2 regions of the Xanthomonas cerealis pv. cerealis genome follow, and region 1 is predicted to be linked to the other one. Evidence: predicted binding sites of a transcription regulator. Region 1 holds the regulator's gene; the other holds the start of a gene.
What was found. The regulator FliA, encoded in region 1, starts transcription of late flagellar genes. The targets are predictions, from matches to a motif close to TAAAGTTTNNCNNNCNNNGGCCGATAA.
Positions count from the first base shown of each region.

Region 2: a site for FliA is predicted at 10,101-10,127, ahead of E4A48_RS15710 (GGDEF domain-containing protein). Genes of this name have one in related genera too.

Region 1 covers NZ_CP038228.1:1,679,401-1,695,123, reverse strand. Annotated here, with positions in the region: gene E4A48_RS07560 (chemotaxis protein CheA) at 1-650, opposite strand, end outside; gene E4A48_RS07555 (response regulator) at 684-1,049, opposite strand; gene E4A48_RS07550 (STAS domain-containing protein) at 1,046-1,354, opposite strand; gene E4A48_RS07545 (chemotaxis protein CheW) at 1,630-2,883, opposite strand; gene E4A48_RS07540 (ParA family protein) at 2,880-3,662, opposite strand; gene motD (flagellar motor protein MotD) at 3,662-4,651, opposite strand; gene E4A48_RS07530 (flagellar motor protein) at 4,662-5,402, opposite strand; gene E4A48_RS07525 (chemotaxis protein CheA) at 5,693-7,426, opposite strand; gene E4A48_RS07520 (protein phosphatase CheZ) at 7,431-8,039, opposite strand; gene cheY (chemotaxis response regulator CheY) at 8,039-8,431, opposite strand; gene E4A48_RS07510 (RNA polymerase sigma factor FliA) at 8,450-9,199, opposite strand; gene E4A48_RS07505 (MinD/ParA family ATP-binding protein) at 9,196-10,089, opposite strand; gene flhF (flagellar biosynthesis protein FlhF) at 10,076-11,734, opposite strand; gene flhA (flagellar biosynthesis protein FlhA) at 11,924-13,987, opposite strand; gene flhB (flagellar biosynthesis protein FlhB) at 14,005-15,135, opposite strand; gene E4A48_RS07485 (ligand-binding sensor domain-containing diguanylate cyclase) at 15,263-15,723, opposite strand, start outside.
Region 2 covers NZ_CP038228.1:3,524,991-3,540,713, reverse strand. Annotated here, with positions in the region: gene E4A48_RS15745 (histidine-type phosphatase) at 1-437, shown strand, start outside; gene E4A48_RS15740 (NAD(P)H-quinone oxidoreductase) at 675-1,706, shown strand; gene E4A48_RS15735 (DUF3772 domain-containing protein) at 1,894-4,281, shown strand; partial or broken gene E4A48_RS15730 (AarF/UbiB family protein) at 4,471-5,531, opposite strand; gene E4A48_RS15725 (XAC2610-related protein) at 5,707-6,840, shown strand; gene E4A48_RS15720 (hypothetical protein) at 7,024-7,203, opposite strand; gene E4A48_RS15715 (DUF808 domain-containing protein) at 7,389-8,321, shown strand; gene E4A48_RS15710 (GGDEF domain-containing protein) at 8,431-10,047, opposite strand; gene E4A48_RS15705 (carbohydrate kinase family protein) at 10,216-11,142, opposite strand; partial or broken gene E4A48_RS15700 (NAD-dependent dehydratase) at 11,520-12,099, shown strand; partial or broken gene E4A48_RS15695 (SDR family NAD(P)-dependent oxidoreductase) at 12,216-12,960, opposite strand; gene E4A48_RS15690 (DUF6172 family protein) at 12,943-13,269, shown strand; gene E4A48_RS15685 (DEAD/DEAH box helicase) at 13,541-14,821, opposite strand; gene E4A48_RS15680 (M4 family metallopeptidase) at 15,069-15,723, opposite strand, start outside.

The DNA of each region.
Region 1 (15,723 bases):
TCGATCGCGCTGCGCGGGATCTTGCCGACCAGGCCCAGGTCCCAGGCCAGATAGGCCTCGAGCGGGTCGAGGTCGCTGAAGCCGGGCAGGCGCGCGGTGCGGCAGGCGACCTGCAGCGGGCCGAGGTGTTCCAGCTCGCGGATGATGCGCAGCGGGTCGTTGCCGCTCATGAACAGCGACGGCGCCGGGGTGAAGCCGATCTGCCAGGCTTCCGGCTCGGCCGCCTGGTTGGCGGCCGGGGTCGCCACGGGCGCGGCGGCGTTGCCGTTGAGGGCCTGCTGCAGGCGGTCGTGCACGGCCTTGACCGCGACCGGATCGGCCGGGGTGCCGTGCTCGGCTTCGCGCAGCAATGCGCGAAGCACGTCCACCGAGCCCAGGATCGCGTCGATCGCGTGCGCTTCCACCTCGCGCTTGCCCGAGCGCAGCTCGTCGAGCAGCGTCTCCAGCACGTGGGTCAGGCCGGCCATCGCCTCAAAGCCGAAGGTAGCGGCGCCGCCCTTGATCGAGTGCGCGGCGCGGAACACCGAGTTGATCGTTTCGGGGTCGCGGTTGCCTTCTTCCAGCGACAGCAATCCGGCTTCCATCGCGTCCAGCCCTTCGCGGCTTTCCTCGAAGAAGGTGGCGTGGAAACGTTGCAGGTCCATGCTCATGGGCGGGGAATCCGGAAAAGGGTGGAGAGGGAATCAGCCCAGGACTTTCTGGACGGTGGCGATCAGCTGTTCCGGGTTGAAAGGCTTGACCAGCCAGCCGGTGGCGCCGGCGGCCTTGCCTTCGGACTTTTTGTCCGCCGCCGACTCGGTGGTCAGCATCAGCATCGGCGTGAACTTGTAGTCCGGCAGCTGGCGCAGCGCACGGATCAGCGAGATGCCGTCCATGTTCGGCATGTTGACGTCGGTGACCACCGCGTTGAAGCGCTGGCCCTGGGCGCGGCCGAGGGCGACCTGGCCGTCTTCGGCTTCCTCCACCGCGAACCCGGCCGAAGTGAGGGCAAAGGAGACCATCTGGCGCATCGACGCCGAATCGTCCACCACCAAGATACGTGCGCTCATGCCGCGTTCTCCACAGATTTCAGGTTGTCAGGGGTTGCAGGAAGGCCTAGCGATGCGCTGACCCCTAGCAGGCGTGCCGCGTCGCGGAACGTGTCGTTGCAGGCCGCGAACACAGTGCTTTTGCCATCCTGCCGACGGGCATCGACGAATGCGCACAGCACCTGCACGGATGCGGTATGGATGCGGCGGACCTCGCCGGCGTCCAACTGCAGCTCGTCGGCCGACGCCAGGAACGGGGTCAGCCGTTGTTTCAGGTCGGCGCTGGTCTCGATGCCGAGATCTTCGCCAAGGGTGACTGTGCTCATCATTGCTCCGCACGGAATTGTTCTAGGGCAGATAACGGCCAATACGCGGGAAGCTTTAGCGGCGCATCGGGAAAGTGCGGCAGAGTTGGCAGTTGCCGCCTGGCGATGCCGTGGGACATCGCCGCTGGCACGACGCCGGGCCGCCCTAAAGTAGTGCCGCGACGGGCGCGCTGGAGACGGCTGGATGACGCACTCGCTTACCGCAGCGAGCCTGCGGTCCATGGTGCTGCTCACCCGCAAGCGTCCATGCGCGGCCGGACCATGCCCGTGTGGTCTCAGTGCAGCAGTTGCTCGGCGTCGAGCAGGATCATCGGCTGCTGTGCCAGTCGCGCCACGCCGCGGAACAGGTGGTTGGAGATGCGGCAGATGCGGGCGTTGTCCGGCGGCTCGATCTGCTGGTCGGTGAGGCTGGCCACGTCCTCGACCGCGGACACGCGCAGGCCCAGGGTCTCGCCGTTCTCTTCCAGCACCACCACCCGGGTCAGCATGTCCATCTCGATCGGCGCGGCGCCCAGGTGGATGCCCAGGTCGATCACCGGCACCACCTGGCCACGCAGATTCATGATGCCCAACATCGCCGGCGGGGTGCCGCGCAAGGCCAGCAACGGCACCGGCAGCACCACTTCCTGCACCTTCAGCAGTTCCAGCGCATAGGCTTGTTCGCCGCAGCGCAGGCGCAGCCAGCGGGTGCTGCGCTCCGGCGCGCGGCGCTGGTGCGGGGAAGCTTCGTGCGGCACGCTCGGTGCCATGAACGCCTGCAGGTTGGGCGGCAGGCGCGGGCCTGCCGCTTGCGCGCGCTCTGCTTCGACGCGGCGTTCCGGCGGCACCGCCATTGGCGGGCGCTTGGTCGCGCGCGCAGCGGCGGCATCGTCTTCGGCGGCCAGGTCGCGCGGCGGCGCGGCGGCACGTTGCATCTCCATCGCCGCGACCACCTCGAGATCGGCGTCGCGCTCGGCGGCCGACGGTGCCTGCTGCGACATGATCCCGGCCAGGGCCGGATCGGCGTCGGCTTCGGCCAGGACCGCGGCGGCGAGTTCTTCCGGGGTGGGGCCGGCCGGCTTGGGCGCCAGGGCCTGCTGCGACATGATCCCGGCCAGGGCCGGATCGGCGTCGGCTTCGGCCAGGACCGCGGCGGCGAGTTCTTCCGGGGTGGGGCCGGCCGGCTTGGGCGCCAGGGCCTGCTGCGACATGATCCCGGCCAGGGCTGGGTCGGCATCGGCTTCGGCCAGGACCGCGGCGGCGAGTTCTTCCGGGGTGGGGCCGGCCTGCTTGGGCGCCAGGGCCTGCTGCGACATGATGCCGGCCAGGGCTGGGTCGGCATCGGCTTCGGCCAGGACCGCGGCGGCGAGTTCCTCCGGGGTGGGGCCGGCCGGGGCGGGCGCTGCGACGGTGTGCAGCGGCTCCTGCGCTGGCGCCGGCGCGGCGCTGGCCGCGGCGAGCGTGGCCTGGCGTGTGGCGTCGCGCTCATCGGCGATCACGTCGTGCAGCAGGCCTTCCAGATAGTCGTCGATGACCCCGGGCGTGTTCATGCGGCCTGCTCCATCGGCGTAGTGTCGCTGGCGACCAGCCATTCCAGCGCGCGCCGGTAGGCGGCCAGGCCGCGGCCAGGGTAGTCGCCGGGGACGCCGGCCACCGTCAACGCCTTGACGTTGCAGATCTTGGTGTCCACCGGGATCGCGTCTTCCCAGACCCGCTCGCCGTAGCTGTCCTGCATCTGCCGCAAGGTGTCGTTGCCGGCGCGGGTGCGCTTGTCGAACAGGGTCGGCAGGATCGAGGCGGGCAGCGGACGGCGGCGCGAGCGCTCGACCATGTCCACGGTGCGGACCATGCTGGCCAGGCCGTGCAGCGCCAGCGGTTCGGCCTGGGTCGGAATGATCACCCGGTCGGCCGCAGCCAGCGCGTTGATCATCAGCAGGCCCAGGGTCGGCGGGCAGTCGAGCAGGATGTAATCGTGCTGGCCGGCGTGCCGCGCCATCGCCTGCTGCAGGGCCAGGCCCAGCCCAGGCTGGTTGGCGCTGCGCCGCTCCAGCGTGGCCAGCGCGGTCTGTCCGCAGACATAGCTCAGGCGCTCGATGGCGCTGTGGCGGGCCAGCGCGGCCAGGTCGCTCGGCGGCGTCGCGAACAGCTCCAGCACGCCGCTCGGCGGCGGGTCCTGCGGCACGTCGAAGGCGCGGGTCAGCGAGGCGTGCGGATCGAGATCCAGCATCAGCACGCGGTGGCCGAGCATGGCCAGGCCACGGCCCAGCGCCAGCGTGCTCGTGGTCTTGCCCACGCCACCCTTCTGGTTGGCAATCGCCCAGATGCGCATCAGTTCACTCCTTCAATGGCGGCAGGTACCGCGCGGGGCTGGCCGGTATTGCCGGCAGCCACTGCGGCGGCATGTAGCGAGGTTGTCGGCACGGTGCCGGCGGTATTGGTCAATCGGTCTTGCGGCGACGGGGTGCCGGCCGCGGCGCCGGGCGCCGGGTCGCTGCCGCTATCGGGACCGCCGGCGTCGGCCAGGATCACCAGCACCACGCGGCGGTTGGCGTTGCGGCCGGCCTGGCTGTCGTTGTCGGCACGCGGGCGGAACTCGCCGTAGCCGATCATCGACAGCCGCGACGGCTGCAGGCCCTGGTCGGCGAACAAATGCACCACGCTGGCCGCGCGCGCCGCCGACAGTTCCCAGTTCGACGGGAACTGCACGGTGGCGATCGGGCTGTTATCGGTATAGCCCTCCACGCGCACGCCGTTGGGCACCGGCACCAGCACCTGCGCCAGCTGCGCCAGGGTAGCGCGGGCGCTCTGGTCCAGCGAGGCGGAGCCGGAGCCGAACAGGATGTCGCTGTTGATTTCCACTTCGATCCAGAGTCCGGCATGGCGCACGGTGATCAGCTTCTTCTGGATCAGCGGCGCCAGCGCGGCGCCGAGCCGGTCGGCGATGCCGTCGAGCTGGCGCTGCGCGCGGCGCAGCTGGTCCTCGTCGCGCAGCGCGCTGGGCGAGCGCAGCGGCGAGGCCGAGGGCAGCCGGTTCGGGTCGGGCAGAGACAGCGCCGGGCTGGACTTGATCGGGGTCGGGCGTGCGCCGCCCTGACCCTGCATCAGGTGCTCGCCGACCTGCACCGGGCTCATCGTCCGCGGCGCGCCGCCGAAGGCGGTGCTCATCGCGTCGGCCATGACCCGGTACTTGGCTTCATTGACCGTGGACAGCGCGTACATCACCACGAAGAAGGCGAGCAACAACGTCATCAGATCGGCATAGGGGATGGCCCATGCCTCATGGTTGACGTGATCTTCGTGCTGACGCTTGCGGGCCATAGTCGTGGGGTCAATGCAAGAAGCCGGCCAGCTTCGATTCGATGTTGCGGGGGTTCTCGCCCTGGGCGATGGCGATGAGCCCTTCGATGATCATTTCGCGCTCGCCGCTGCTGTGCTTGATCACGCTCTTGAGCTTGCTGGCCATCGGCAGGAACAGCAGGTTGGCCGAGGCGATGCCGTAGATGGTGGCGGTGAACGCGGCGGCGATGCCGTGGCCGAGCTTGCTCGGGTCGGCGAGGTTCTTCATCACCGCGATCAGGCCCAGCACCGCGCCGATGATGCCCAGCGTCGGTGCATAGATGCCCATGCCTTCGAACACCTTGGCCGCGGCCAGGTCGCAGTGTTCCTGGCCGTCGAGGTCGATCTCCAGCATGTGCCGGATCGATTCCGGCTCCACCCCGTCGACCAGCATCTGCAGGCCCTTGCGCACGAATGGGTCCTGCTGCTGCTGCACCTGGTTCTCCAGGCCGAGCAGGCCCTGGCGACGGGCGATGTTGCTCCACTCCACGATCTGCTGCAGCAGCGCCTGGCGATCGCTGGACGGCGGATGCAGGATCCACTTGGCGATCTGGAACGCGCGCTTGAACACCGCCGGCGGGGTGTGCACCAGGATCGCGGCGACGGTGCCGACGATCACGATCACGAACGCGGCCGGCGACCACAGCGCCGAGACGCCGGCGCCCTTGAGGATGCTGCCGCCTACCAGCGAGGCGATCGCCAACAGCAAGCCAATGAGACTGAGTTTGTCCATGCAGAAACTATCGGCAGTTAGGGGAGGGACTTGATGGTGGGGCTGTTTTTCGGGACCGGGGACCCGGGACCCGGGAATGATCGCGAGTGCGCTGCATTCCGGCTTGCTGCAGGAGGGGCTTCAGCCCCGATGCGTTACGAGTAAAGCGTCGGGGCTGGAGCCCCTCCTACAGAAAAAGCACTGCGCTTGAATGGCAGGATGGCCGTTTCTTTTTCAGAAAAACGGCATTTCTTCGTCAAATCGCTTGACAGCGATTTTCGCTCGGACACCATCTTCCGGTCCCCGGACCCTCAGCTCTTCAACCCATCCACATCCAGGATCAACGCCAGCCGGCCATCGCCGATCAGGGTCGCGCCGGCGTAGCCGGGCAGGCCGCGCAGTGCGCGCGGCAGCGGTTTGATCACCACTTCCTCGCGGCCGCGGACCTGGTCCACGACCAGTCCCATGCGCGATTCGCCGGCTTGCAGCACCACCACGGTCAGCAACGGCAGTTCCGGCGCTTCGATGTTCAACCACTTGCGCAGATCCACCAGCGGCAACGTGTGCGATTGCCGGTCGAGCACGGCGCGGCCGTCGAACCAGCCCAGCGCGCGGCGCGGCGCGTGCAGCACTTCCACCACACGCGCCAGCGGCAGCGCATAGACGGTGTCGCCGGCCTGCACCAGCAGGGTCGGCAGGATCGCCAGGGTCAGCGGCACGCGGATCAGGAAGCGGCTGCCGCGGCCCAGTTCGGACTGGATCTGGATCTGTCCGCTGAGTTCGCGGATGCGCGACTGCACCACGTCCATGCCGACGCCGCGGCCGGAGATGTCGGTGACTTCGGCCTTGGTCGAGAAACCTGGCAGGAACACCAGGTGCAGGCACTCCTCGGTGGTCAGGCGCGCGGCGGCTTCCGGATCGATCAGACCCTTCTCGCGGGCCTTCTGCCGCAGGCGTTCGGGGTCGATGCCGGCGCCATCGTCCTGTACCTCGATGCTGACGTAATCGCCTTCCTGCTGCGCCGACAGGCGCACGTGGCCGCCGCGCGGCTTGCCGGTGGCTTCGCGCAGCGCAGGCGTCTCGATGCCGTGGTCGATCGCGTTGCGCACCAGGTGCACCAGCGGATCGGCCAGCGCCTCGACCAGGTTGCGGTCCAGTTCGGTGTCGGCGCCGATCAGTTCCAGGTCCACTTCCTTGTTCAGGGAGCGGGCGACGTCGCGCGCGACCTTGGGAAAGCGCGAGAACACCTTGCCGACCGGCTGCATGCGGGTGCGCATCACTGCCGATTGCAGGCGCGAGGTGGCAATGTCCAGGCTGCTGACCGCGCGGTCCAGTTCTTCGTCGCGCAGGCGCACGCGCAGGGTCTTGAGCCGGTTGCGCGACAGCACCAGTTCGCCGATCAGGTTGACGATCGCGTCCAGACGCTTGGTGTCCACGCGCACGGTGTGTTCGGGTTCGGCGGCCTTGCCGGGCGCAGCGGCGGGCTTGGCGCTGGGCGCCGGCCGCGGCGCGGCGGCCGGCACCGGCAGCGCGGCGGGCGCGGCGCCGCCGTGCAACTGGTCGAGCAACGCTTCGAATTCGTCGTCGTCGATCATGTCGCCGTTGCCGCCTGCGGCGGGCGGCGGCGCGGCGACGGCGGCCTTGGCGCTGGGCGCGGCGGTCTCTTCCCCGCTGGTGGCGAACTGCGCGATCAGCTGTTGCGGCGCGCGCGGCGGTTCGCTGCCGCTGCCGAACGCGTCGAGCATCGACTGCAGGTAGTCCAGCGACTGCTGCGCGGCGTCGAAGTGCCGCGCCTGCAGGGTGGCCTGGCCGGCGCGGGCCTGGCCCAGGGTGTCCTCGGCGGCGTGGCACAGCTCGACCATGGCGTTGATCGCCAGGAATCCGGCGCCGCCCTTGAGCGTGTGGAAACCGCGGAATACCGCGTTGAGCTGATCGCTGTCCTCGGGCGCCTGCTCCAGCGACACCAATTGCTCGCCGAGCCGGTCCAGGATTTCCTGGGCCTCGATGATGAAGTCGGCAGCAATGTCGTCGGGTACGGCGCTCATGGCGTTACAGCCCCAATCCGGACAATAGATCGTCGGCGTCGTCCTGCGACACGCCGTGGCGGTCCAGGCCGGCCAGCGCCGGGCCGGCCAAGCTGCCGTCGGGTTTCTTGTCGTCCTTCGGCGGCAGGCCGAGCGCGCCGAAGCCCTCGTGCACGCGGCGCACGATGGTCGCCACGCGGCGGATGATCTGCCCGGTCAGGTCCTGGAAGCTCTGCGCCAGGGCCATCTCGGTGAGGTTATGGCGGATCTTGTCGAGGATCTCGCCCTGGTCGCCGGTCAGGCCGCCGGCGCGCAGCTGCTCGGCCAGCGCGCGGCATTCCTCGGCCAGGTCCAGGGTGCGGTGGCTGGCCTGTTCGGTCATGGCCACCACGTGGTCCAGGCGCGAGCAGGCATCGTCCAGCTCCCCGGCTTCGGAGGGGATGGTGGGCAGCTCGCCGAGCGCCTGGCCCAGGTCGCGCGCCAGCCGGCTCAGGCCCTGCATCATCGGCCGCGTGCGCCAGGCGGCTAGGGTGTCGATTTCCTTGCGCCAGGCGGCTTCGTCGCCACGCTCCAGTGCGTCCAGCGCACCTTGCAGGCGTTCGATCATGGCGCTGCGTTCGGCGGTGGCTTGCATCAGACGGTCGCTCCCAGGCGTTCGAAGATCTTGCCCAGCTTCTCCTGCAGCGTCTGCGCGGTGAACGGCTTGATGATGTAGCCGTTCACGCCGCACTGCGCCGCCTCGATGATCTGCTCGCGCTTGGCCTCGGCGGTTACCATCAGCACCGGCAGGTGCTTGAGCTTGTCGTCGGCGCGAATGTTGCGCAGCAGGTCGATGCCGGTCATGCCGGGCATGTTCCAGTCGGTGACCACGAACTCGAACGGTGCCGAGCGCAGTGCCGCCAGCGCACTGTTGCCGTCTTCGGCCTCTGCAGTGTTGGTGAAGCCCAGATCGCCGAGCAGATTCTTGACGATGCGCCGCATCGTCGAGAAATCGTCCACGATCAAAATCCGCATGTTCTTGTTCACCGCTAACTCCCTTGGGTCTTATTCTTTGTCTTCCAGGCCAGCGTCCGCCGCTTCGAACGCTTTCAAGCGTCCGCGCAAGCGTACCGTGGCCTGGCCGTGGATCTGGCAGACGCGTGACTCGCTGACACCGAGCACCGCGCCGATTTCCTTCAGGTTCAATTCCTGTTCGTAATACAGCGACAGCACCAGCTGCTCGCGCTCGGGCAACTGCGCGATCGCCTTGCCCAACTCGCGGCCGAACTCGCTGCGTTCCAGCATCTGCTGCGGATTGGGGCCGCCCTTGGCGATGGTGTCCAGTTCGCCATGGTCCTCGACCCGCGACTCCAGGCTCAGTACCTGGCCGCGTGCGGCATCTTCCATCAATCGCATGTAGTCGGGAAGCGGCATGTCCATCGCCGCGGCCACTTCGTTGGCGGCGGCGGCGCGGCCGGTGCTCTGTTCGATCTTGCGCACCGCCGAGGCGGCGTCGCGGGCGCGGCGGTGCACCGAGCGCGGCACCCAGTCGCCGCGGCGGATCTCGTCGATCATCGAGCCGCGGATGCGGATCGAGGCGTAGGTCTCGAACGAGGCGCCCTGGTCGGCGTCGTAGCTGCGCGAGGCCTCGATCAGGCCGATCATGCCGGCCTGGATCAGGTCGTCGATCTCGACGCTGGCCGGCAGCCGCGCGGCCAGGTGGTGGGCGATGCGCCGCACCAGGTCCGAATGCTGGGCGATGTAGTCGTTGGAACTGTTGCGCTGCACGGCGCGGTACTGAGCGGCGGCGTTCATGCGGCGACCCCCCTCTGGATGATCCGTTCGACGAAGAACTCGACGTTGCCGCGTGGCGCGGTCGGCGCCTGCCAGCGCGAGGTGCGGCGGGCGATTTCGGTGATCGCCTGCGCCGACGGGCTGGACGGGTAGGCTTTGACCACCGGCTGCTGGCGCTGCACCGACAGGCGCAGCCAGTCGTCCTGCGGCACGCAGCCCAGGTAGTTCAGCGACACGTCGCCGAGGAACTTCTCGCACACCCGGCTCAGCTTGTCGTACAGCAGGCGGCCTTCGTTGGGGTCGCGAACCATGTTGGCGACGATCTGCATCCGGTCCACGCCGCGTTCGCGCGACAGCACCTTGATCAGCGCGTAGGCGTCGGTGATCGAGGCCGGCTCGTCGCAGACCACCACCACCGCGTCCTGCGCGGCCTGGCAGAAGGTCAGCACGCTGTCGGTAATCCCGGCGGCGGTGTCGATGATCATCACGTCCAGGTCGCGTTGCAGCTCGGAGAACACGTTGACCAGGCCGACGTGCTGGGCGGGCGGCAGTTCGGCCATGTGCCGGCGGCCGGAGGCGGCGGGCACCACCATCAACCCGTTGGGCAGGTCGATCAGCACTTCTTCCAGGGTGCAGCGCCCGGCGACCAAGTCGGCCAGGGTGAACCTGGGAGTCAGCCCGAGCAGCACGTCGACGTTGGCCAGGCCAAGATCGGCGTCCAGCAGCAGGGTGCGCTTGCCCATGTCGGCCAGCGCCATCGACAGGTTGACCGAGATGTTGGTCTTGCCCACGCCGCCCTTGCCGCCGGTCACGGCGATCGTGCGCACCGGGCCTAGCGGACCCAGCGGTTCGCTGCGGGTTGCCGACAGGGGGAAGGCATTGGTGAGATTGGCGTAATCACGCGACGGCATGGTTCTGCTCCGGAGTACAGGGCTTATCGGCAGCGCGCCGCAAATCTTCAAGGCGCAATACCAGGCTGGCGGCGTTGGCGCGGTGCAGGTCGTCCGGCACGCGCTGACCATCGGTCACCCAGGTGATGGGAAGCCGGTGGTCCGCGACCACCGACAGGGCACTGCCAAACCGCCCGGTTTCATCCAGCTTGGTCAAGATCACCCCCTGCGGATCGGCGCCGGCGAACCGGCGCACCACCTCGTCCAGGTCGGAGAAATGCGCGTTGGCAGGGAGTACTAGCAAGGACCGGACCACACGCGAGGCGCGCAGCCAGTGCAATTGTGCAGCCAGGGCGCGGTCGCGCTGGCCCATGCCGGCGGTGTCGATCAGCACCAGCTTGTAGTCGCGCAGACGCTCCAGCAGCTGCTGCAGGGCGGCATCGCTGTCGGCCTCGTGCACGGCGATGCCGAGCTGGCGGCCGTAGCTGTGCAACTGTTCGCGGCCGCCGACGCGGATGGTATCGGTGGTGACCAGGGCCACGTCGCGGGCGGCGTGGCGTTCCAGGAAGCGCGAGGCCAGCTTGGCGATGGTGGTGGTCTTGCCGGCGCCGGTGGGGCCGATCAGGGCGATCACGCCGCCTTCCTCGATCGGATCCAGCGGCGCGATCGGCAGGCGCTTGGACAGCAGTCCCAGCATCAGCCCGCGGCCGCGGTGCAGCTCCAGGTCGGCGGGGATCTGCATGACCACGTCGCGGATGAGGCCACTGTCGAAACCGTAGTCGTCCATCAGTTCCAGCGCCTGGGCGCGCACCGGCGAACCGCGCAGGCGCTCGTCGGTGAGCCGGTTCATCTCGCGCTCGATCATCTGCCGCATCAGCGCCAGTTCGTCGCGCAGCTGAGTCAATTGTTCGTCGTTCTGCGCTGCCGGGAAGCTCGGCACCGGCGTCAGGGCCGGCAGCGCCGGAATCCCGGCGCTGCCGTCAGTGGTGGCCGGCGCCGTGGCGGCGGCGACCGGTTCGGCGCTGGGCGCAGCCGGGGCGCCCGGCGTGGCGGCCGGGCTCAGCGACACCGCGGCGATGTCGTCGAGCCATGCCGGTACGGCGGCGGCGCTCGCGGCGGCGCTGGCCGCGGCGGTGAACGGGCTCGCCATCGGCACGCTGATCGGCGCGTTGCGGAATACGTCCTCGGGAATGCGGAATTCGGCGAAGGGCGCGGCGGCTGCGGGAGCCGGGGCAGGGGCCTGAAGTGCGGCGGACGCACGGTTCGGCGTGGGCGCGGTGCCAGCCGGCATTGCCGAGGTGGCGATTGCGGCGGGCTGGGTCAGCGGCCGCGCCGGCGCGGGCTGGGCCATGCTGGCCGTGGCCGGGGAGCGGCGCTCGCTGATCGCGGCCATCATCGCCATCGCCGGGTTGGCCATGGCGCCGGACTTGGCCGCACGCGGCGCCGGGTTGGCTGCCGACACCTGCAGCCGCGGCGCCTGCTCTTCCGGACGCGCCGCATCTAGGGCCTGCTGCACCAGGGCTTCGTCGTAGTTGCTGGCGGCGACGATCTCGATGCCTTCGTCGGTGCGCCGGTTGGACAGGATCACCGCATCCGGGCCGTGCTCGTCGCGCACCATGCGGAACGCGGTGCGCATGTCGGGAGCTACGAAGCGTTTGATTTTCATGCGTGTGTTCTCCGGGACCGGGGACCGGGGACCGGGGACCGGGCTAAAGCCGATGTCCTGGTGCCCAGCGATTGCCTATGTGCTGCCATGTTCATGAGTGCCTAACCATCCAGTCGTTGCGTCGGTACCGCTGTGTCGCTCTTCGCTTTTCGCTTTTCCGGGTCCCCGGTCCCCGGTCCCCGCAATCCATCAACTAATCGTTCCCACCAGCTTCAACCGCTTGTCTTCCGGTACTTCGCTGTAGGACAGCACCGACAACGAGGGGACGCTGTGGCGGACCAGCCTGGCCAGCGCGGCGCGGACTTGCGCCGGCACCAGCACCACGGCCGGTTCGTTGCGCGCTTCCTGCTTGCTGACGCATTCGGCCAGGCTCTGGTGCAGTCGCTCGGCCAGTCCTGGTTCCAGCGCGGCACCGTTGCCTTGCGTAGAGTCTTGCAAGACACGTTCCAATTGCGGGGCCAGGGTGAACACCGGCAGCTCCGCCGACATTCCGGCGATTTCCTGGACGATGAAGCGGCCCAACGCGTTGCGTACCGCCGCGGTCAGTACGCCGGGTTCTTGACTCTGCGGGGCGTGCTCGACCAGCGCTTCGACGATCTTGCGCAGCTGCCGCACCGGGATCTTCTCGATCAGCAGGTTCTGCAGCACGCGCACCACCACCGACAGCGGCAGCGCCTTGGGGGTGAGGTCCTCGACCAGCTTCGGCGCGCTCTTGGCCAGGGTGGCCAGCAACTGCTGCACTTCCTCGTGGCCGAGCAGCTCCGGGGCGTGCTCGCGGATCAGGTGCGACAGGTGGGTGGCGATCACCGTGGCCGGATCGACCACGGTGTAGCCCATGGTCTCGGCCTGGGCGCGCTGGTGCGGCTGGATCCAGATCGCGTCGAGGCCAAACGCGGGATCCTTGCCGGGAATGCCGTCGATCTTGCCCAGCGCGCCGCCGGGGTCCAGTGCCAGCTCGCGATCGGGATGGATGTCGGCGGTGGCCACCGGCACCCCGTGCACCAGCAGGCGGTAGGCGTTGGCCGGCAGTTCCAGGTTGTCGCGGATGTGCACCGGCGGGATCAGGAAGCCGATGTCCTGGGTCAGCTTGCGCCGCACGCCCTTGATCCGCGCCATCAGTTCGCCGCCCTGGGTCTTGTCCACCAGCGGGATCAGCCGGTAGCCGACCTCCAGGCCCAGCGGGTCGATCGGGCGCAGTTCGTCCCAGCCCAGTTCGGCGCTGGCCTGCGCGCCGGCGGTGGCGGCCTGCTGCGCCGGATCCGGCTTGGCCTCTTCCGGCAGCAGGCTGCGCTTCCACATTTTCCACGCCAGCAGGCCCAGGATCAGCGCCAGCGTCAAGAAAGCGACGTTGGGCATGCCCGGGACCAGGCCGACCAGGCCCAGGATCGCCGCAGCGACCGCCAGCGCTTTGTGCTGGCCGAACACCTGGCCCATCATCGAGGCGCCCATGTCCTGCGAGCGCGAGGCGCGGGTGACCAGCATCGCCACCGCCGAGGACACCAGCAGCGCCGGCAGCTGCGCTACCAGGCCGTCGCCGATCGACAGAAGGGTATAGGTGGACGCGGCCTGCGCCACCGGCATGCCGTGCTGCAGGACGCCGACCGCCATGCCGCCGATCAAGTTGATGAACAGGATCAGGATGCCGGCGATGGCGTCGCCGCGGATGAACTTGCTGGCGCCGTCCATCGAGCCGTAGAAGTCGGCTTCCTCGCGGACCTCCTCGCGCCGGGCCTTGGCTTCCTCGCGGGTCAGCAGGCCGGCGTTGAGGTCGGCGTCGATCGCCATCTGCTTGCCGGGCATGGCGTCGAGGATGAAGCGTGCGGTCACTTCCGACACGCGCCCGGCGCCCTTGGTGATGACCACGAAGTTGATGATGGTCAGGATCGCGAACACCACGATGCCGACCGCGTAGTTGCCGCCGATCACGAACTCGCCGAACGCCTCGATGACCTTGCCGGCGGCGCCGTGGCCATCCTGGCCGTTGATCAGGATCACGCGGGTGGAGGCCACGTTCAGCGCCAGACGCAGCATCGTGGTCATCAGCAGCACGATCGGGAAAATGCTGAACTCCAGCGGCCGCTTCACGTAGACCACCGCCAGCAGCACCATCAGCGAGATCGCGATGTTGAAGGTGAACAGCGCATCCAGCACCGGTGCGGCCAGCGGCACCACCACCATCGCCAGCATCGCCACCACGATCACCGGCGCGCCGAGGCCGTGCTTGATCATGTCCATCATCTTGCGCGTGTTCATTTGCGCGGCGGGCTGGCTCACGGCTTGCTCCCCGGGGCGAATTCATCGACCTCCAGCGGCGGCAACGGCGGCATCGGCCCGCTGCGCCAGGAGCGCAGCTGGTAGACGTAGGAGAGGATCTGGGCCACGGCCGAATACAGTCTCACGGGAATTTCCTTGCCGAGTTGCCCTTCCCTATACAAGGCGCGTGCCAAAGGTGGCGCAGACACCACTGCGACGCGGTGCTGCTCGCCGATCTCGCGGATGCGGAAGGCCAGTTCGTCCACGCCCTTGGCGACCACGGTCGGGGCGCGCATGCGCCCGCTCTCGTACTTAAGCGCCACCGCGTAGTGGGTGGGGTTGACCACCACCACGTCGGCGCTGGGTACCGCTTCCATCATCCGCCGCTGCGAAAGCTGCATCTGCATCTGCCGGATGCGGCCCTTGACCTCCGGGCTGCCCTCGCTCTCCTTCATTTCCCGGCGCACTTCGTCGCGGGTCATCTTCAGTTTGCGGGTGTAGTTCCACTTCTGGTAAGGCGCGTCGATCGCGGCCAGCAGCGCCAGCGCGCCGGCGGTGTACAGCAGCAGGCGCAGGGTGAAGCCCAGACCGTCGCCGATCGCCTGTTCCAGCGGGTGCCGCATCAGGCTGCGTAGGCCGTCCACGTTGTTCCAGATGCACAGGCTGGCGGCGCCGCCGACGAAGGCCATGCGCAGCATCGACTTGAACAGTTCGGCCAGGCTCTCCATGCCGTATAGCCGGTTCAGCCCGGCCATCGGGTTGAGCCGCTCGAACTTGGGGATCAGCGCCGTCCCGGAGAAGCGCAGGCTGCCCATCAGGATCGGCGCGACGAAGCCGGCGGCCACGCAGATGCCGACCAGCGGCAGCGCCACCCACAACAGCCCCAGCAGCAGTTCGCCGAAATGGCCGAACAGGGCGTCGGGGTTGTCGTGCAGGCCCGGATCCGGGCGCAGCGCACCCTTCATCCAGGTCACCGCGCCGGCCGCCAGCGAGCCGGACATGCCCATCAGGGCGAAGATGCCGGCGCTGAACACCGCGGCCGTGGACAATTCGCGCGACTGCGGGATATTGCCTTGCTCGCGCGCCTCGCGCAGGCGTTTTTCGGTCGGTTGTTCGGTTTTTTCGGCGCCTTCTTCGTTTTCGGACATGGCGGTGGGGCAAGCCGGGCAGGGGATTCGATCCACCTTCCTGCAAGGACCGTACCGTTCGCCCGGCGGCCTGCCAGGCCTGCCCCGTCGCGCTGTTGTCGCAGCGCGCGTCTCGCTCGCGGAGGGTCTAGGGCTGCTGCAGTTCGACCCGGTTGCGGCCCAGATGCTTGGCCCGGTAAAGGGCTTGGTCGGCACGGGCCAGCAATTGCTGCAGGGTCTCGCCCGGCCGGTACCAGGCCACGCCGATCGAGGTGGTGACCGCCAGGCTCTGCGAGCCGACCCGCAGCGGATGCCCGCAGACCGCCACGCGCAGGCGCTGCAGCCGCTCGTGCGACGGGATCGGCAGTCCGGGCAGCACGCCCAGCAGTTCCTCGCCGCCGTAGCGGCCGATCAGGTCCGATTCGCGCAGATCGGTATTCAGGCGCTTCGCGACCTTGGTCAGGACCGCGTCGCCGATCAGGTGGCCGTACGTGTCGTTGATGCGCTTGAAGTGGTCCAGGTCGATCATCGCCACCGCCAGTGGCTGCTGCTCGGCCACGCTGTGCCGCATCTGCGCGGCCAGCGCATCGAGGATCCCGGCGCGGTTGA
Region 2 (15,723 bases), 1.8 Mb from region 1:
TGCAGGCCGCGGTCGGGCAAACCCCGGCAGTGGCGCCGCTGGCCCCGGCGCAGACCCGTGCGCTGCTGCTGCTCGGCCACGACACCAACCTGGCGCATCTGGCTGGCCTGCTCGGCGTGCCCGGCCTGGTGCGCGGCCAGCCCGACGCCTATCCGCCCGGCGGCGCGCTGCTGCTGGAGCTGGTGCGGCAGGGCGGCCGCGACTACCTGCAACTGCGCAGCGTGGTGCCGACCTTGCAAGCGCTGCGCGACAACCGCTTCGACGGTGCCGCGCTGCGCGAGCGACGCTGGCCGTTGCCGGGCTGCGGCGGTCGCCTGCGCTGCCCGTTGGCGATGGCATTGCCGGCCTTGCAGGCGCGGCTGGACGCGCAGCAGGTGCAGGCCGGAGTGCCGATAATGCGCGTGTGGCCGGTGCAGGCGGCGGTAGCTGGCGACTAGCGCAGTCGTCTCACCGCGTCGTGCACCCTGTAGGAGCGGCTTCAGTCGCGACCGGGCGTTACCGGTCGCGCCCGGTCGCGGCTGAAGCTCCTACACTGGCTCTGCAGTATCCGTCCCATTTCCAGACGAAACGCTGCGCGCGCCATCACGGATCGCAACGCGGCGAAGGCCGATCATCGTGGTTCCCGCGCTGCGCGCCCGCGTGGCGCTGCGCCGTCTTTGCCCAGGTTCCCCGCCATGTCCCCCACCTCCGCCGTTGCGCTCCCCGATTCGATGACCGCGATCGAGATCCGCCACCCCGGCGAGCCGGAGGTGCTAGTGCCGGTGTGCCTGCCGCTGCCGCATCCGCACCGCGGCGAACTGCTGGTGCGGGTGGCCGCGGCCGGGGTCAACCGCCCCGACGTGATGCAGCGCCGCGGCAGCTATCCGCCGCCGCCCGGTGCTTCGCCGCTGCCGGGGCTGGAGTTCGCCGGCGAGGTGGTGGCGTTGGGCGAGGGCGTGGAGCGTTACCGGCTCGGCGATACGGTGTGCGCGCTGGTCGCCGGCGGCGGCTATGCCGAATACGCGGTGGTGCACGAACGCAACGCGCTGCCGGTGCCGGCGCCGCTGAGCCTGGCCGCGGCCGCGGCGCTGCCGGAGACCTTCTTCACCGTGTGGGCCAACGTGTTCCAGCGCGGCCGCCTGCAGGCCGGCGAGACCATGCTGGTGCACGGCGGCACCTCCGGCATCGGCAGCGTCGCCACCTTGCTCGGCATCGCGTTCGGCGCGCGCGTGATCAGCACCGTCGGCTCGGCCGACAAGCGCGCCGCCAGCCTGGCGCTGGGTGCGCAGGCGGCGATCCTGTACCGCGACGAGGATTTCGTCGCCGAAACCCTGCGCCTGACCGGCGGCCGCGGCGCCGATGTGATCGTTGACCTGCTCGGCGGCGACTACCTGCCGCGCAACTACGAGGCGGCGGCGCTGGACGGGCGCATCGTGCAGATCGGCATCCAGCAGGGCAAGGTCCGCGAGCTGGACCTGATGCCGCTGCTGGCCAAGCGCCTGACCCATACCGGCTCGACCCTGCGCGCGCGTTCGGTGATGGAGAAGGCGGCGATCGCGCGCGAGCTGGAGCAGCAGGTCTGGCCGCTGCTCGAACAGGGCCGGATCAAGCCGCAGCTGGACCGCTGCTTCCCGCTGGCCGAGGCGGCGCAGGCGCATGCGCGGATGGAGTCCAGCGCGCATATCGGCAAGATCGTGCTGCTGACGGAGGCGGGGGCGGGGCGGTGAGGATCTGTCGCGGCTGAAGCCGCTCCTACAGAAGGCGCTGTGTAGGAGCGGCTTCAGCCGCGACAGGCACCCACCGGCCGCGCGCCGCTGGCCCTGTTCAAGTCCCACGCCGTATATTGCGCCGCACGCGCGGTGGTCCGCGCTTCCCCTGCCGGTCCCCCGCGTGCGCCTGCCTTCCCGTTCCGCCGTGCTGCTGCCGTTGTTGCGCTGTTCGCTGTTGCTGCTGTTCCTGTGCCTGAGCGCGGCGGCGAGCGCGCAGCCGCAGGACGAGCCGCAGGCGCCCGACCCGCAGGCCTTGCTGAGCGGCGCCGAGCAGACACTGCAGGACGCCCGGCACAGCATGGACAGCGCCGACGACCAGGAGGTGCTGCGCAAGCTGATCGGGCAGGTGGCCGATGCGCAGCGCGATGCCGAAGCCGCGGTCGCGGCGCTGACCCCGCAGCTGGCCCAGGTCGATGCGCGGCTGAAGCAACTGGGTGAGCCTGCCGCGGGCGAGGCGAGCGACATCGTTGCGCAGCGCAAGGATCTGGCCAAGCAGCGCGCGCCGCTGGATTCGGGGATCAAGCGCGGCAAGCTGCTGGTGCTGGACGCCAAGCAGCTCGGCGAGCAGATCGAGGCCTTGCAGGCCGAACATTTCAGCCAGGAGCTGTCGATGCGCTCGGACTCGCCGCTGTCGCCGACGCTGTGGCGGCAGATCGCCAGCGATTTCCCCGATGACCGCGATCGCTTGCTCGCGTTGTACCAGTTGGCGGCGCAGGCGCTGGACGCCGCCATCGCCGAGAACGGCACCGGCGCGCTCGGCATCGGCCTGAGCATCGCGTTCGTACTGCTGTTCCCGCTGCGCTACCTGCTGCGCTGGCTGGGCAAGCGTTACGCGATGTCGCGCGCGCCGGGCAGCCGCCTGCGCCGCTCCGGCCTGGCGTTGTGGTTTCTGCTACTGGGTACGTTGACCGCGGGTCTGGCCGCGCTGGTGCTGGCCGAGAGCCTGCGCAGCATCGGTGCGGTGCCGGCGCGGCTGGAAAGCGTGCTGCGCGGCTTCGTCGTGGTCAGTTTCGCCGCCGCGTTCATGGGCTCGCTGGGCGCCAGCGTGCTGCTGCCGAACCAGCCGTCGTGGCGGCTGTTCCCGATCGACGACGCCACCGCGCGGCGCCTGCGCAAATACACCTGGGCCACCGCGACGCTGGCCTGGGTCAGCAGCATGCTGCTGGTGATCAACCGCGCCAGCCATACCAGCGCCTCGGCGACGGTGGCCGCCGACGGGTTGATCGAGCTGGCCTACGCGGTGCTGATCCTGGCCATCCTGACCAGCCTGTCGCGGCTGCGCCGGCGCCAGTACGCCGAGGCCGCCGCGCAAGCGCTGGAGAACGGCCAGCCGCCACCGCCCGGCCAGCACGGCGGCGCGCTGGCGCTGGTCGGGGTGCTGGTGCGGGTGGCGGTGGCGGTGGCGCTGCTGGCCGCGCTGCTGGGCTATTTGTACCTGGGCCTGTTCATCACCCGGCAGATCATCTGGATCACCATGGTGGTCGGTGCGATCCGCCTGCTGATGACTTTCGCCGACGATTTCGCGCTATGGCTGTTCGCCAGCGAAGGCCGCATCGGCCGTGCCGCCAACGGCGCGTTCGGCGTGCGCCCCAGCCGCCTGGAGCAGGCGGGGGTGCTGAGCTCGGCGGTGATGCGCGTGTGCCTGTTGCTGATCGGCGTGGGCGCGTTGCTGATCCCGTTCGGGACCAATGTCTCGACCATCACCGACTGGTTCTCGGTGCTGTCGCAGGGCATCCCGATCGGCAAGAGCTACCTGTACCCGGGCGCCATATTGCGCGCGGCGCTGGTGTTGGGCCTGGGCCTGCTGGTGATGCAGTACATCCATGGCTGGCTGACCCAGACCTACCTGCCGAAGACCGAGCTGGACGATGGTTCGCGCAATTCGGTCAGCACTGCGGCCCGCTACATCGGCATCCTGCTGGCCGCGCTGTGCGGGCTGGCCGCGTCGGGCATCGAGGTGGCACAGATCGCGCTGGTGGTCAGCGCGCTGTCGGTCGGCATCGGCTTCGGCCTGCAGTCGATCATCCAGAACTTCGTGTCCGGGCTGATCCTGCTGGCCGAGCGCCCGGTCAAGATCGGCGACTGGGTCAAGATCGGCGACCAGGAAGGCGACGTGCGCAAGATCAGCGTGCGTTCCACCGAGATCCAGGTCGGCGACCGCTCCACGCTGATCGTGCCCAATTCCGAGCTGATCACCAAGACCCTGCGCAACATGACCCTGGCCGGGCCGCTGGGCCGGGTGCAGATCCAGTTCGCGGTATCGCTGGGCACCGACGTGGTCAAGCTGCGCACGCTGCTGCTGGAACTCTACGCCGCGCACCCGGGCGTGCTGCAGGATCCGGAGCCGTCGGTGTTCATCGATTCCATCGCCAGCGGCCACGTCACCCTCAACAGCTTCGCCTACGTCGGCAATCCGCGGCTCGTCTACGGCATCCGCAGCGATCTGTTCTTCAGCCTGCTGCAGCGCCTGGCCGAAGAGGGCATCGCCCTGGAATCGCCGCAGGAAGTGCGGCTGCTGCGCAAGGAGCCGTAGCGCGGATGGCGCAAGGCGTCGGCCCGCCTGCGGCCGCGCCTGCAGGGCCATCGGCGCCGCGGCTGTCCGCAGCGCTCAGCGCCGCCGCTTCGTTCGTCGCGGCTGAAGCCGCTTACAGAGGAGCGCCCGCACAGGCCAATGGCGCTGCCACGCTTTCCCGGTCCCCGGTCCCGAGTCCTGTAACAACACCTACCGCCGCCCGCGCTCCTCGCGCGCGCGCCCGGCGGTCGAACAGCACCGCCAGCACCGCGCTGGCGACGCTGCCCAGGCCCAGCGCCACGCCGAGCAGGAACAGCACCATCGCGATGGCCGGGTAGCCGAACAGCTTGGCGCCGCTGTCGATGCGCATCATCTGCGCGGAGGCCAGGATCAGCGCGGCAGTGACGATGCCGGCGGCGACGCGGTTGGCGATCTTCTGCAGGCTTTCCATCAGCCGCGATTCTTCCAGCCCGGCCACGCGCACCTGCAGGCGGTTGTCGGCGGCAAGCGACAGGATGTCCGACAGCTTGCGCGGACCTTCGCGCAGCAGCGCCTGCAGTTCCATCGCCTCGCTGGCCAGGTTCGCCGCCGACAGCGATTTCTTCAGCCGCGCGCGCATCACGTGCTGCAGCTGTTCCTCGACCACGCTGCGCGTATCCAGGTGCGGCGACAGCGCGCGGCACACCGCTTCCAGGTTCAGCAGGGTCTTGCCGAGCAGGCGCAGTTCCGGTGGCGTGCGCAGCCCGTAGGCGGCGGCGATGCGCACCAGGTCCAGCGCCACGCGGCCTTCGCAGGTGGCGTCGTGCGCGGCATAGCGCGCGATCATCTGCTCGGTCTCGCGCTGGTAGCGGTCCTCGTCGAAGTCCTCCAGGCGCGTGCTCAGCGCGATGGTTTCCTCGGCCACTTCCTCGCCGCGGCCATCGACCGCAGCGAACAGCAGCTTGAGCAGGCGCTCGCGCAGCTTCGGTTTCGTAGTTCAGCTCGGCCAGCAGCGCCTTGCCGAACTCGGCCAGCCAGTCGGCGAAGCGGATGCGCCGGCCCAGCCCGGTCAGTTTGTCGGCGGCGTTGGCGAAACTCTTCAGCACCTCCAGGTCCGAACGCACCTGCGCGGCCACCTCCGGCTTGTGCACCTTGATCGCCATCGGCGTGCCGTCGCGCAGCGCGGCGCTGTGCACCTGCGCCAGCGAGGCGGTACCCAGCGGCATGTCGTCGAACGCGGAGAAGGCCGTGTTGACCGCCACGCCGAGTTCGGACTCGACGATCTCGCGGATCCACCGGGAAAGGTTCGGCTCCGGAAATAGCGGGGATTGCGGCAGCCAGTCTGGCCAGGGCCGGGTCGTCGATGGTGAACCCCCGGTGGTCCGTGGCGCGCAGCGCACGGCGCGGATGGGCGGGCTGGTCTAGAATCCGTCGCTCAGGCACATTCGCCGACATCCAGGACATACCATGCGGTCGTTCTCTGCGCTTTTCCCTATGCGCGCCGCGCGGCGTTGCGGTTTGCTCCTGCTGGGCACGCTGTCGCTGGCTGCCACCGCGTCGGCCCAGTCGCGGCACAGCGCCGACGATGGTTTCGATGCGCAGGCCTTCGCCCGCAGCCAGCACGGCACCTATGAGGTGCAGGATTTTTCCGACCGCTACCGGGCGACGCTGGAGATCGAGGACAACAGCGAGCAGTTCCGTCCCGGCATCGTGCGCGTGTTCGCGCGCGGCAGCGCCAAGCCGCTGATCGAGGTGGCCTCGCCCGAACTGGTGCTGGACACCGACGCCAAGGGCGGCAAGGCCAAGGGCAAGGTGCACGAACTGCCGTATGCCAAGCAGAGCGTCCTGATCTATGCCGACTTCAACTTCGACGGGATCAAGGACCTGGCGCTGATGGACGGGCAGAACAGTTGCTACCACGGCCCGTCCTATCAGGTGTACGTCGGTACCGCCAATGGCTTCGCGCCGAGTCCGGCATTCACCCAGTTGGCGCAGAAAAATTGCGGCATGTTCAAGGTGGATGCGCAGGCGCGCGAACTCCAGACCATGACCAAGGACGGCTGCTGCTGGCATCGCTCCGCGGTGTACACGGTGCGCGACGGCGAGCCGTTGCTGCAGCGCGAATTGGTCGAGGACGCCAGCAGCGCGCCGGGTCTGGCCCAGGAGACGCGCTACCGCGACCAGGGCGGCAAGCGCGTGGCGCAGACGCATTACCTGTGGGACGAGCACGGCAGCACGGCGATGTTGCCGCACAAAATCCTGCTGGAATTCCGCCTCGCCCCTGCCGGCAAGCGTATCGTCGTGTTCGCCAGCGAGCAGAACGGTCAGTTCGGTAAGCCGTACTACGCGGCGATCGGCGCGCAGCAGCAGGTGGAGTTGCTGTACCCGGATGGCAAAGGGGAAACCTTCGCCTACAACGCTGCGCGGCATACGTTGAGCTTCGTGCGTGGCACCACCACCTACCGCATCGTCGGCGACGCCGAGGGCGTGCCGCAGCGCATGGACGTGGTGGCGCGCGGCAAGACCCAGCCGCTGGCGCTGCAGCCCGGCTCGGTGCACGGCTCGCTGCAGGCGGTGGCGCAGGCGCTGCGCAGTAAGTAGCAGCGCCTGCGGGGCGCACGCCTCGCTGTCCCTTGTAGGAGCGGCTTCAGCCGCGACCGGCATGCTCGGCAACGCCCGTCGCGGCTGAAGCCGCTCCTGCAAGAAATAAGACAGCGCTGTCCCCACGCCGCGAACGCACGCGTTACCGCGTCGGCGCCTGGATCGAGCACGCCGCGCAGCGCGTCAGCGCCTGTCGTTGCTGCGCAACTGCTTGGCGTCGGACAGGGCGATGTCGTCGGCGACCAGCACGCTGGCCACGTCGACGCCTTCGGCGCGGGCGCGCTCGGCCTGCAGCACGATGCGAGTGCCGCTGGCCGGATCCGAGCGCAACAGCGGTTGCAGTGCGGCGATGGCGTCGAGCACGTCGTCGACGATGGCGCGGGGGCAGTGAGGAACTGGTCCATGGGCGTCTTGCGGGCGGTATTGGTCTGCCTGCGCACGGCAACCGCGCCGGCGTTACGCGCGGTTGAGGCGGTGGGTGCCGCTCACGTCCCGGGCGCGCGGAATCGGCGAGAATCCCCGTTCATCCACCCGAATGGAATCCCCGCATGGCCGGCGCCAGCCTGTTCACCCTGCTCGACGATATCGCCTCGCTGCTCGACGACGTGTCGCTCCTGACCAAGGTGGCGGCGAAGAAAACCGCCGGCGTGCTCGGCGACGACCTGGCGCTGAACGCGCAGCAGGTCACCGGGGTCAACGCCGACCGCGAGCTGCCGGTGGTGTGGGCGGTGGCCAAGGGCTCGTTGCTCAACAAGGCGATCCTGGTGCCGGCGGCGCTGGCGATCAGCGCCTGGCTGCCGTGGGCGATCACGCCGCTGATGATGATCGGCGGCGCGTTCCTGTGCTTCGAGGGCGTGGAGAAGCTGGCGCACCGCTTCCTGCATTCCAGGGACGAGGACGCGCAGCGCCATGCGCAAACGCTGCAGGCGTTGGCCGACGAAAAGGTGGACGTGGTGGCGTTGGAGAAGGACAAGGTGAAGGGCGCGATCCGCACCGATTTCATCCTGTCCGCGGAGATCATCGTGCTGTCGCTGGGTGTGGTCGCCGGGGTGCCGTTCTCCCAGCAAATCATGGTGCTGGTGGCGATCGCGCTGGCGATGACCGTCGGCGTGTACGGCCTGGTCGCCGGCATCGTCAAGCTCGACGACCTGGGCCTGTCCCTGACTCGCAAGGGCGCCGCCGCCGCCGCGGTCGGTCGCGGCATCCTGTGGCTGGCGCCGTGGCTGATGCGGGTGCTGTCGATCGCCGGCACCGCGGCGATGTTCCTGGTCGGCGGCGGCATCCTGGTGCACAGCATCGGCCCGCTGCACCACGTCCTCGAAGGCATCGCACCGCAGGGCGCCTGGGGCAGCGTGGTGCTCAACCTGGGCAATGCGCTGGTCGGTATCGTCGCCGGGGCGCTGGTGCTGGGGGTGGTGGTGCTGTTCCAGATGATTCGGGGACAAGGGCGGGACCGGGGACAGGGGACCAGGGACCCGTAAAAGCAGTTGCGACGCTGCGGATACAGCGCGGCTCGCGTTGCGGTGCGCGATCGGGCGGACGATGCGCTTGCCGGTCCCCGGTCCCGACCCGGCGCCACGCGCCGGGCCCTCAATCCGCTGAAATCACCCGGTTCTTGCCCGCCTTCTTGGCCTCGTACATGGCACGGTCGGCGCGCTTGACCAATACGTCCTGGGTCTCGCCGGCGCGGCGCATCGCCACCCCGGCGCTGAAGCTGATGAACACGCGCTGGTCCTCGTGCACCAGCGCGCGCTGGGCCAGGGCGCGTTGCACCCGGGTCACCGCTGCGGCCGCTTCGAAGATGGTGCAGTCGGGCATCAGCAGCAGGAATTCCTCGCCGCCGAAGCGCGCGATCGCGTCGCTGCCGCGCAAGGTGGTGCGCGCCACCTCGACCACGTGGCGCAGCGCGGCGTCGCCGCCGGGATGGCCGTAGATTTCGTTGAGCGCGCGGAAATCGTCCAGGTCCAGCATCGCCACGCACAGCGGCTGGGTGCTGCGCTCGGTGCGCACCAGTTCGCGCGCGAACAGTTCGTCCAGCCCGCGCCGGTTGAGGCTGCCGGTGAGCTGGTCCACCCGTACCAGCCCGCTGACGTCCTGCAGCTCCTGCTCCAGGCGCAGGATGCGCTGCTCGGCGGCGTCCACTTCCTGGCGCGCGGCGATCAGGTGGTCGCGCGCGCGCAGCGCCTGCTGCTGCACGTGGCCGGTGTCCTGCAGCACTTCCTGCAGCAGACGGTTGAGGTCGCCGATGCTGCGCGCGTCGCGGATGGTCTGCGAATAGTCGGCGATGCGGTCGTGGAATTCGCTGGTGCTGATCGCCATGCCATCCAGGTTCTCGACGAAGGACACCATCATGTCCTTCATCGCCTCCTTGGATTCGGCGATGCCCTGCTTCAGCAGGCCCTGCTTGTAGATCACTTCGCGCAGGCTGCCGCGCGCTTCCTCGATCGAATAGCGGTCCAGTGGGCCGCTGATCATGTCGCGCACCACCGCGATCTGGCCCTGCAGCCAACTGGTGTCGTCGAGCAGTTCGCCGACGTTCTCCAGCAGCAGGTCGAACAGACCCAGCAGCAGGGTCTGCTGCTCCTGGCTGTCGCTGGCGCGCAGCGACACCTGATGGCACAGCTCGCGCACGCGCTGCGCCACCGGCTCCAGCGGCAGATCCGGGCGCCATTGGCGCAGCGCCTCGCCGGTGGCCTCCGCTTCGCTGGCCAGTTCCGGCAGGGCGTGCAGCAGCGAGGCCAGTGCGCCGGCGATGGCCTGGCGCAGCAGGTCGCGCAGGCGTTCGGTGTCGCTGGGTCCGGCCAGCGGATCGCCGACGTCGATGGTGCGGATGTACTTGTCGATCAGCTGGCGCAGCGCGCGGCCGTAGCTGGGCCAGTCGCTGCTGCTGGCGGCCGATTGCAAGCGCCGGCCCATGTCGCCCAGCTCGCCGTGCAGGCCAGCCATGCCGTTGGCGAAGGCGCCGAGCAGCTCCAGCGGCTGGTGGGCGTGGTTGAACAGGTGGATCAGCGCCGCGGTGGCCGCGGCCGGATCGGCGTGCTCGCCCGGCGCCGCAGGCGCGGCACCATGACCATGCGCACGGGCATGGCCATGGCCATGCCCGCGTGGCGCCACCGCGGAGGCGGCCGGCGGCGCCGGTTCACGGCGACGCGGCGACAACAGCTTGCGCAGTCCGCCGACGGGTGGCTCGTCGCGATGGTCCGGCATGCGGACGCTTCCTCCCAGTAAACGCGCCGCCCATGGCGACACTCAGGAACAGGATATCGGCGTTGGCGGCGCGGGCTTGAGCCGGTGGCCGCCAGCCAGCGCCGCGTCACGCAGCGCTGGCTGGCGGTTCGACAACAGGGCGGCCTATTCGGGAATGGAGCGCACGCCTTAAAGTGCAGCGCGGATCTCGTCCAGGCTGGGCGGGTTGGCGCCGGCGCGGGTGCAGTTGATCGCCGCGGCGGCCACGCAGAAGTTCAGCAACTGCTGCAGCGCCGGCGCCGACGGGGCGAGCGCAGCGAGCGCGGCCAGGTCGGGCAACTGGTGCAGCAGCGCGGCCTGGAAGCTGTCGCCGGCACCAACGGTATCGGCCACCTGCACCGCGCGCCCGGCCACGCGCGCCTCGGCATCACCGCGCCAGGCTACCGCGCCGTCGCTGCCCAGGGTCATCACCACCAGCGATGGGCCCTGCTGCAGCCAGCTGCGCGCGATCGCGAACGGATCCTGCTGTGGGTACAGCAATTCGATGTCCTCCTGGCTGACCTTGACCACGTGCGCCAGCGCGATCCAGCGCGCCAGCCGCGTGCGCCACATCGCCATGTCCGGTTCCACCGTCGGCCGCACGTTCGGATCCAGCGAGATCAGCCGCTGCGCGCGCTCGCGCTCGGCCAGGGCCTGGAAGGTGCTGGCGGTGGTCTCGGCGACCAGGGTGTAGGAGCCGAAGTGCAGGCCGCCGACCGCCGCGCCGAGCGCCGGCAGGTCGGCCACGGTCAGCACGCGGTCGGCGCAGCCGGTGCCATAGAACGAATAGTTGGGTACGCCCTGCGCGTCCAGCGCGACCATCACCAGGGTGGTCGCCTCGGCCTTGTCGATGCAGTGCTGCAGGGCCACGCCTTCGCGTTCCAGGGTGTTGCGCAGCTGGCGGCCGAGCGGATCGGTGGACAGCCCGGTGAACAGTGCCGCCGGCGTGCCCAGGCGGGCCAGGCCGATCGCCACGTTGAACGGCGAACCGCCCTGGCGCGCGGTCATGCCGACCGCGGTGCCGGCATAGCCGTCGATGAAGATGTCGTACAGGGCCTCTCCACACACCACGAACATCGAACGGCTCCTCGGTTGGCTGCAGCGGCGCCGGACGGCGCGATGGGCGGCTATTGTGGCGTACAAGCCGCAGCGCGGCGACCATGCGTGGCGTGTGGGCTCGTGGCGGCCGTGCAGGCGCGCGGTTTGTGTGTCGGGCGCGCGAGGCTGCGCCGTGGCGTCATCCGCCCCTTCGGGGCACCTTCCCCCGAAAAGGGGGCCATGGTCCCGAAGGGAGAAGTGAACTGTGACCCCTCTCCCATCGGGAGAGGGGTCAGGGTACGGCACGAAGCGTCTTGTGGATTCGGAAGCCGATCGAATCCGCATGCCGACCGCACTTTGCCCCTGAGCCTGCGATCGTCGTAGCTTCCTCCAACCATCGCGCAAAGGCGCTTTCGATGAAGATCCTGCTCGCCGGTGCCACCGGCCTGGTCGGTTCGCATGTGCTGGCGCAGTTGCTTGCCGCGGCGGAGTGCAGCGCGGTGGTCGCCCCGACCCGGCGCGCGCTGGATGTCGTGCACGCCAAGCTGGACAACCCGTTGGTCGATTTCGAGCAATTGCCGGCGCAGGCGCCGTGGTGGCAGGCAGACGTGGCGATCTGCGCGCTCGGCACCACGATCAAGCAGGCCGGCTCGCGCGCCGCGTTCCGCCGCGTCGATCACGCCTACCCGCTGGCGATCGCGCGGCAGCTGCGGCAGCTCGGCGCCACCGCGTTCGCGCTGAACTCGGCACCGGGCGCCGATCCGCGCTCGCGCCTGTTCTACAACCGGGTCAAGGGCGAACTGGAGCGCGACCTGCAGGCGCTGGGCTTCGCCTCGCTCACGTTGGTGCGGCCGAGCGCGCCGCCGCCGCCGTGCTCGGGATGCTCGCGCCGCTGCTGCCCCGGCGCTATCGGATCAACTCCGCCGCGCTGGTCGAACATGCCCTGCATCCGCGCGCCGGGGGCAGGTGGTGGATGCGGCGCAGTTGGCGGAATGACCGCCGGCTGCGCCGCGGTCGGGACTGAAGTCCCTCCTACAGTTGCCCCTGTCGCTGATCCGAAGCCGGATTGCGGCGAAACGCTGCAACCCTGCGACCGCGCCCGGACCTCTGGCGCCCAGCGACTGCCCGCCGTCTAACGCCAGCACCTGCCCCGTGATCCAGCGCGCCTGCGGCGAGGCCAGGAACAGTGCGGCGTTGCTGACGTCCTCGAGCGCGCCGAAGTCGCCGAACGGAATGGCGGCACGGATGCGCCGGTACAGTTCCGGCTGCTGCGCGCGGCGCTGGTCCCACAGCCCGCCGGGGAATTCGATCTAGCCGGGCGCGATCGCATTCACCCGGATCCGTTCGCGCGCCAGTTCCGCGGCCAGGGTGGTCGTGTAGTAGTTCAGCGCGGCCTTGGCCGCCGAGTACGCTGGCACCCGCGGTGTCGGCCGCAGCGCGTTGATCGAGCTGATGTTGAGGATGCAGGCACGGTGGCTGGCGCGCAGCAGCGGTAGCGCGGCGCGGTTGCAGCGCACAGCGGCCATCAGGTCGATGTCGAATCCGGCCTGCCAACTGGCGTCGGTGATCGCCAGGCCGATGCCGCGGCTGGCGCCGGCGACGAGGACGCCGCAGCCCGCGACGGCGGAAGGGTCGGTCATCGGCAATTCCTGCGGCGGCGCCGGCATGCGCCGGGCACCGATTATCGGCAATCCGCAGCGCGGGGCCGGGTTCTGGCACCATGGCGGCCCGCCGTGCACGCAAGCGGCCAGCGCGACGGCCTGTCCGGGCGCGTCCGCCAGCGGCCGCTGCCGCGCATGCCCGGCCAGCGCCCTCCCTCTTTCCAGGATCCTCCCCGCAGTGAAGAAGACCTACCAGCTCCGCATCGAAGGCAAGCACCCCGACCGCCTGCTCGACGCCAGCAAGCACGACATCCGCAAGTACATCCGCCGCGAACGCCGCAAGACCTTGCCGGCGGGTGCCGACTACTGGGATTTCGACACGCTGTTCGGTGCCGAAGAGGCCAGCGCCGCGGTGGTGCCGCCGGCCGAGCTGCTGCGTTCGATCGACGCGCTGGTCGCTACCGGCGGCACCCAGTTCTATGTGGAAATCCGCAGCAGGCCGGGCAAGCGCACGCCGCGGCCGCAGGGTGACAGCGCCGCCGTGGCCGATCCGTTCGACGATTGAGGGCGGTTCGCGCATCTGCCTGCGGGAGCGGATCCGGGTGGCCAGCGGGGCATCGGCCGCGATGATCGACACGGGGGCGTTGCGGCTGCTGTCGCGGCTGAAGCCGCTGCCATAGTGCCTTCGCCAGCCAGCTGCAAGCTGCTGTAGGAGCGGCTTCAGCCGCGACCGACAGGATCAGCGCACGCAATGCATCGGATCGCTGGCGACCGTCGCGCTGCGAAATAGCGCGCGCATCCCGTGCCACCGGCCGCGCGCAGCGCCGCGAGCCCCATCAATCCTTCGCAGGCGACCCGCCAGCGCCCGGCGCAGTCGCCGCGCGCAGCTTGTCCTTCTTGCTCGGGCGCTTGCCCTTGATGCCTCCCGTCTGCGGCGCCGCTTCGGCAGCGGCCACGGCGGCCACGGCCGCCTGCGCCGGCTCGAAACCGGCAATGCGCTCGCGTGGCACGCGCAACTGCTGGCGCTTTTCGATCAGGCGCAGGTGCGCCGCGCTGGCCGCATCGACGAAGCTCACTGCCAGGCCGTCGGCGCCGGCGCGCCCGGTACGGCCGATGCGGTGGGTGTAGTCGGCGGTGGCGCGCGGCAGGTCGTAGTTGACCACCACCGGCAGCTGCGCGATGTCCAGCCCGCGCGCGGCCACGTCGGTGGCGACCAGCACCTGCAGCTGGCCGCTCCTGAAGCCGGCCAGCGCCTGGTTGCGGCGGCCCTGGCTCAGTTCGCCGTGGAACGGTTGCGCCGGCATGCCGGCCTTGTGCAGTTTCTCGGCCAGGTTGTCGGCGCCGCGCTGGCTGGCCACGAACACCAGCGCCTGCGGCCAGCCCTCGCTGTGCAGCAGGTGCCGCAGCAGCGCGGTGCGCTGCGCGCTGTCCACTTCGATCGCGCGCTGGCGGATCGTCGCCGGGACCGCGGCGGCGGCGTCCTCGCCGATGCGCCGCGGCCCGCGCAGCAGGCGTTGCGCCAGCCCTTCCACCTCGGCCGGGAAGGTGGCCGAGAACAGCAGGGTCTGCCGGCGCCGCGGCAGCAGTGCCAGGATCCGGCCCAGTTCGGCTTCGAAGCCCAGCGCCAGCAGGCGGTCGGCCTCGTCCAGCACCAGCGTGCGCACCGCGCCCAGGTCGAGCGCGTTGTGCGCGGCCAGGTCGAGCAGGCGGCCCGGCGTGGCCACGACGATGTCGGCACCGCCGCGCAACTTCAGCATCTGTGGATTGATCGAGGCGCCGCCGGCAACTGCGGCGACCTTGATGCGGCGCGGCAGGTAGCGCCCCAGCGCCTGCAAGGTGTCGCCGACCTGCGTGGCCAATTCGCGGGTCGGCACCAGCACCAGGCCGTGCACGCGGCGGCCGGGCGGCAGCAGCGCCGCCTGCTGCAGTAGCGGCAGCGCGAACGCGGCAGTCTTGCCCGAGCCGGTCGCGGCACAGGCCAGCAGGTCGTCGCCGCGCAGGATCGGCGCGACCGCCTGCGCCTGGATCGGCGTGGGTGCGGTGTAGCCGGCGGCGTCGAGCGCGCGGGAAAACGCGGGCAGCAGCTCGGGCGCTAGGCCCAGCGTGGCGAATGGCATGCAACGGAATCCAGGCAAGGGGCGGTCGGGCGAATGCGGCACAGGTGCGCCGCATCGCGATGGAGGCAGGCGCGCAGCCTAACCGCAGCCGGCCGTGCGCGCGAGGCGCGTGGCGGCCGACCGCGCGCCGGCAGCGTGTGCGGCGCTGCGCTGCCAATGCCAAATGCCAAATGCCAATAGCGACACGCGACGACGCACGGCTATCCATGGCGGATGGCCGTGCGTGGCGTTGCGCTGGCAGCGGTGCTTACTGGTTGCAGGTCACGCCGACTGAACTGAACGCCGCAGTCACCGCCGCCGCCGAGCGGCCCAGGTCGCTGGCCGCGGTGCGCACGCCGCAGGCGCCGCTGTTGAAGCTGGTGCTCGGGGTCCAGTACAGGCGGTTGGCGCGGGCGAACACCTCGAAGGCGCTGCGCGTGTTCCAGCCGGACGTGGTGGCCAGCTTGTAGAACGCCTTGTTGTAGACGCCGGAGGAGTAATGCACGTCCAACCCATTGCGGTAGTTGGCGGCGTTATCGATCGAGGCGCCATCCTGCGGCGGATTGGCCATGTAGCGCAGCGCGCCGTTGGACTTGAAGATCTCCGGGCCGACCAGGAAATCGTTGCTGCCCTTGAGGTAGTACTCGGTGGCTTCGCCGGCGATGTCCGAATACGCTTCGTTGATGCCGCCGGGCTGGCCGGAATAGGTGAGGCCGGAATTCTGCTCGGTGAAGCCGTGCGAGACCTCGTGGCCGGCGACGTCGATGCTGACCAGCGGATGGAAGCGGGTGTTGCCGTCGCCGAAGTTCATCGTCGAACCGCTCCAGAACGCGTTCTCGTAGCGGGTGCCGTAGTGCACGCGCATCACCAGCTGGAAGCTCAGCGGCGCCACCCCGGCATAGGCGCGGTACATCTTGTCGATG